One region of the Sporosarcina sp. 179-K 3D1 HS genome, then DNA from elsewhere that is predicted to be linked to it. Evidence: predicted binding sites of a transcription regulator. Region 1 holds the regulator's gene; the other holds the start of a gene.

Region 1 (2,474 bases):
GGAGTTGATTGTATTCGTCGATAATTGCTACGGCGAATTTGTCGAAGAACAGGAGCCGACGGATATCGGAGTGGACTTGATGGCCGGTTCCCTCATAAAAAATCCGGGTGGTGGTTTGGCTCGCACCGGGGGGTATATCGCGGGTCGTGCCGATCTCGTGGAAAAATGCGCCTATCGGATGACTTCGCCGGGGTTGGGAGCGGAGGCAGGCGCTTCTCTGGATACGCTGTTGGAAATGTACCAGGGATTCTTTCTGGCCCCCCATGTGGTGAGCCAAGCGTTGAAAGGGGCTCTATTTACGGCTGCCTTGTTGGAGAGCTATGGAATGAAGACCGCGCCCCATTATGCAGAGGAACGGACCGACTTAATTCAATCTGTTTCGTTTGAGACGGCGGAGCAGATGATCGCATTCTGCCAGACCATCCAGGAAAACTCTCCGATTGATGCGCATTTTGCACCGGAGCCGTCCTATATGCCAGGCTATGCAGACGATGTCATCATGGCGGCCGGCACATTCATCCAAGGGTCCAGCATCGAATTGACTGCTGACGGCCCAATCCGTCCACCGTACACCGCGTATGTACAAGGTGGATTAACTTATGAGCACATCAAAGCCGCCGTCCTTGCTTCTACTTGGAAATTGGTCAACGGGGACTTGTTAGGGGAGTAAGGATGAGGAAGTAGTGCAATGCTTTATGGCTCGGGCGAAATGTCATGGGAAAACAGGGAATTGTCATGGCAATTGGTGAAACTGTCATGGCAATCCGAAAAACTATCATGGCCCGGCCGAGCTGTCATGGGAAAATCGGGAATTGTCATGGCAATCCGAAAAACTGTCATGGCCCGGTCGAACTGTCATGGCAATCCGAAAAACTATCATGGCCCGGACACAATTCCTCCGAGTCCACACAAAAAAGAGCTGCCTACGTTAAAACGAGTAAGCAGCTCTTTTTGTGATTAATGAATCATCCGGTAGACACCAACAACTTTTCCAAGGATGGTAACATTATCGACAATGATCGGGTCCATCGAAGGGTTCTCCGGTTGAAGGCGGAAATAATCCTTTTCTTTAAAGAATCGTTTGACCGTTGCTTCGTCCTCGTCCGTCATAGCAACGACAATCTCACCGTTTTGAGCCGTTTGTTGCTGTTTGACAACGACATGGTCTCCATTTAAGATACCTGCGTCAATCATACTTTCCCCGACAATTTCAAGCATGAATAAATTATCTTCACTTGTGCCGAATGATTCGGGCAACGGGAAATACTCCTCAATATTTTCAATTGCTGTAATTGGAAGTCCGGCCGTCACCTTCCCCACTAACGGAACATGGAGTACGCCTGGTTTCATGGCATCCAAGCCTTCTGGATCGAGAACTTCGATCGCACGCGGTTTCGTTGGGTCTCTACGAATATACCCTTTGCTTTCTAACCTTGCCAGATGGCCATGAACAGTGGAACTGGAAGCAAGCCCGACTGCTTCTCCGATTTCCCTTACGGATGGCGGATACCCTTTTTTCCTGACTTCGTCTTTAATAAAAGTTAAAATATCCTCTTGTCTCTTTGAAATCTTCTTCAAACCATTCACCTCTCAACTAACAATCTAGTAATTTATCTAAATTCAGCAAGATTCCCAATTCTATGGTTGACGCTATGAATGAAGCGCATTCTACTTCAATGGGTTTTTTCAAACGCTTGCTGAATTCAGATAATGCCTCCGGCGGATGTCACAGATTTTGAAAGGAGTCAAGAGGAAGGCAGTCTAAAAGCGCGACGTCCTGTCGCAACGACTGCATGACCTGCATCACGCAGGCCTCAAGCTCGAAAAAATCTGGACGCAATTACGCCGAGGCGTAATTGATTAAATTTCTTACTTTACAGTATAACAGGTGTTCGGGTAATAAGCAAACGCAAGTTCGAGAAAAGGATTGACAAATGGAAGCAAGTGTTCTTATAATGAGAACAAGTATTCCGAACTAACATTCGCAATAGGGGGATTTATACATGGCTTTTATTAAAAACAACTCTTATATCTTACTAATATTTGTAATTTGTATCAGCGCTACATTGATCGGTACGTATAAACTCGCTAAAGAACAAGCTTATACGGAAGTCACCATAACAGAAGGCGACACGCTTTGGGGGCTTGCTTCCTTATATGCTTCCGATAACATGACAAAGGAACAATGGATACGGGAAGTGATCACAATGAACGATCTTTCGGATACTACAATTATTAAAGGGGATACACTGCGCATGCCTGTTGAAGAAGTGAACCTGCCTTATATAGAAAAACATCAAATGGCAGGGATTGGACAATGAGTACAGGAGACAAAACATGCGTCAGTTATTGTCGGGTGAGTACAGAGAAGGAAACACAGGAAATGTCGTTAAAACGGCAGGAAGAAGAACTGCAATCCCTTGCCGCACAACTTGGTTTCCGGCATGTGAGGACATTTACTGACAAGCATAGCG
Region 2 (2,474 bases), on a different contig from region 1:
GGAAGCGGCACGGAGAACGGCGGTGGAACCGTATTTCGTGCGAAGGGCGTCCATCGTTTCGCCGAGTTGCCGGTTCCGCCACTTATGCTCGTCAAACAGGCTGAGCTGCATGGAATGCTCCTCTTCCAGATTGCCGAGGCTGATATGCAAACGGCGCACCGGCCGCCCGTCATGGAACTCATCCAGCAGTTCCGTGCAGAGCCGATGGATGACCATCGTATCATTGGTCGCTTCCTCCATCGTGCGCGACCGGCCGAATCCGCCCCCGAGCGCATGCTTGGAATAGCCGACCGCCAGATGGACGGTACGCCCCATCCTTCCCGCTTGCCGTGCGCGCATCGCCACGTCTTCGCACATTTCCAGCAATACGGTCAGGATGTCCTTTCTTTTCACATAATCGCGGTACAGTACTTGCCCTTTTCCATAGCTGACCTGCCCTTCGACAAGGGGAGGCAGTCCGAGGTCGGATAGGTCGATGCCGTGCGCATGGTAATATAATTGATTGCCCATGATGCCGAACCTCTTTTCGAGATGTTCAAGAGGGGTGCGGGCCAGATCGCCGACCGAAAAGATACCCATCTGATTCAATCTCTTTTCCATGCGGCTGCCGATCCCCCACATCCGGCTCAGCGGGGCGACCGGCCATAGCTTTTCAGGCACATCTTCATAACGCCAAAGAGCGACCCCCGTTTTTTTCGCCTCGAGATCGAGCGCCAGTTTCGATAGCAGCATATTCGGTCCCATCCCGCAGGCGGAGCGCAGCTGGAATTGCTGGAACAGATCCTCCCGTATGCGCTTGGCCGTCTCGACGGGGGGACCCCATAGGCGCTCGGTCCCGGTCAGGTCGACAAAACTCTCATCGATGCTGTAGACATGAATGGCTTCCTTCGGTACGTAACGATGCAGCAGCCGGGTGATTTCCATCGAGACGTCGATATAGAACTGCATTTTCGGCTCAATCAGATGGATGGCGGGATCGTCCGGGATTTCGTAAAGCCGCATGCCGGTCTTGATGCCGAATTGCTGCTTGAGCGCCGGTGAAGCGGCGAGGACGACACCGCCTTTGCGCTCTTTATTCCCAATGATGGCGATCGGTGTCTCCATCACTTCCAGCCCCTCGATTGCGGCCGAGCAGCTGGCGTAAAAGCTGCGCATGTCGAGGCAAATGATATTTCGTTCGGGCAGATGTTCATACATAGGCATTCTCCTCGCTATACAAACATTTGTTCTATTTCTAGTATAGCGTGAGAAAGCGCCTTTATTCAAGTTGACATATTTTCCAGAAAAGGAAAACAACCAATCCGCATCGACTCACGGATTGGTTGTTTTTGGTGAATGAACGAATGGTTCGGCAACCGGACGCTCGGCACTCTTCTTCTCCACCTTGAAGGACAGAAGGAAAGCGACTAGCAACAGCCCTGCGCATAACAGCAGTGCGGTAGGGATTCCGCCGACATTGTCGATGATCCAGCCGCCCAGACCCGGGCCGAGCAATTGTCCCGCCGCAAAATAAATCGTGACGTAGCCGAGGGCGATCGGAGCGTAGGACGGATGGATCTGCTCAGTGGACAATGCTTGAATGAGCGACAGCATGCCGACCACGGTAACTCCCCATAAAAATTGGCTGATGATAAAGCCGAGCGCAGCCGGAAAGACGACGGGCAACACCATGGAGAAGGATCCGATGATCAATGTGATGAGCAACGATCGCTTGCGCCCGATCTTATCCGAAATGCTTCCCCAAAGCGGACCGCTGAAGATCGACATGATGCCGCCGAGCGCCATGATCTGGCCTGCCTGATATGGATTGATGCCCGCTTCCAAGATGAAGCTGAACAGAAAGCTTTGTGGAATCAAATACGCGAAACCAATCAGCCCATAGATGCCCGCCACTAGCAGCACCCGCTTATGTAAATACACTTCTTTCCAAAGCGATTGCTCTTTCTGTCCCTTATCCAATAAAGGGACTGGCGGATCGCGTAAAATAAGTAGCGCCGTCAACGTCGACAAGATGGACAAGATGCCATAGAAGAACCATAACTGCCGCCAACCTTCCAGTTCGAACCACGTCGTGAAAAACGGGACGAGTGTACTGGAGATGAGTGTGCCAAGCCCGAGACCGCTCACCATGAAGCCGATCATCATCCCTCGTCGATGCGGGAACCACCCGACGATGATATTGACGAGCGGCGTATAGGTGAAAGCGGTTCCAATTCCGAGTAAAGCCATCCCGGCAAGAGCCGTTCCGTAGCTATGGACGGACGCCAAATACATCAAGGCAAGCGCTACGATGAAAGTGCCGAGTACGACGAGCTTACGTGAACCCCATTTCGCCGCCAAAATCCCGGCAAACAGGACCATCCCCAAATAGCCAATTGAGTTCGTCGTCGCGAGCATTCCCGCTTGCTCATAAGAAAGCGACAAACTTTCTTTCATAAAGGGCATTAAAATTCCATAAGACATCCTCGCAAAAC

The links. The regulator LexA, encoded in region 1, represses DNA repair genes until DNA is damaged. The targets are predictions, from matches to a motif close to CGAACATATGTTCG.
Region 2: a site for LexA is predicted at 1,217-1,230, ahead of AB1K83_RS05455 (DNA polymerase IV). Genes of this name have one in related genera too.

The regions. Positions count from the first base shown of each region.
Region 1 is NZ_JBFEGI010000001.1:143,620-146,093, reverse strand. It holds gene AB1K83_RS00780 (aminotransferase class I/II-fold pyridoxal phosphate-dependent enzyme) at 1-670, shown strand, start outside; gene AB1K83_RS00775 (hypothetical protein) at 689-961, shown strand; gene lexA (transcriptional repressor LexA) at 958-1,578, opposite strand; gene AB1K83_RS00765 (LysM peptidoglycan-binding domain-containing protein) at 2,004-2,321, shown strand; gene AB1K83_RS00760 (recombinase family protein) at 2,318-2,474, shown strand, end outside.
Region 2 is NZ_JBFEGI010000003.1:64,414-66,887, forward strand. It holds gene AB1K83_RS05455 (DNA polymerase IV) at 1-1,197, opposite strand, end outside; gene AB1K83_RS05460 (YbfB/YjiJ family MFS transporter) at 1,312-2,474, opposite strand, start outside.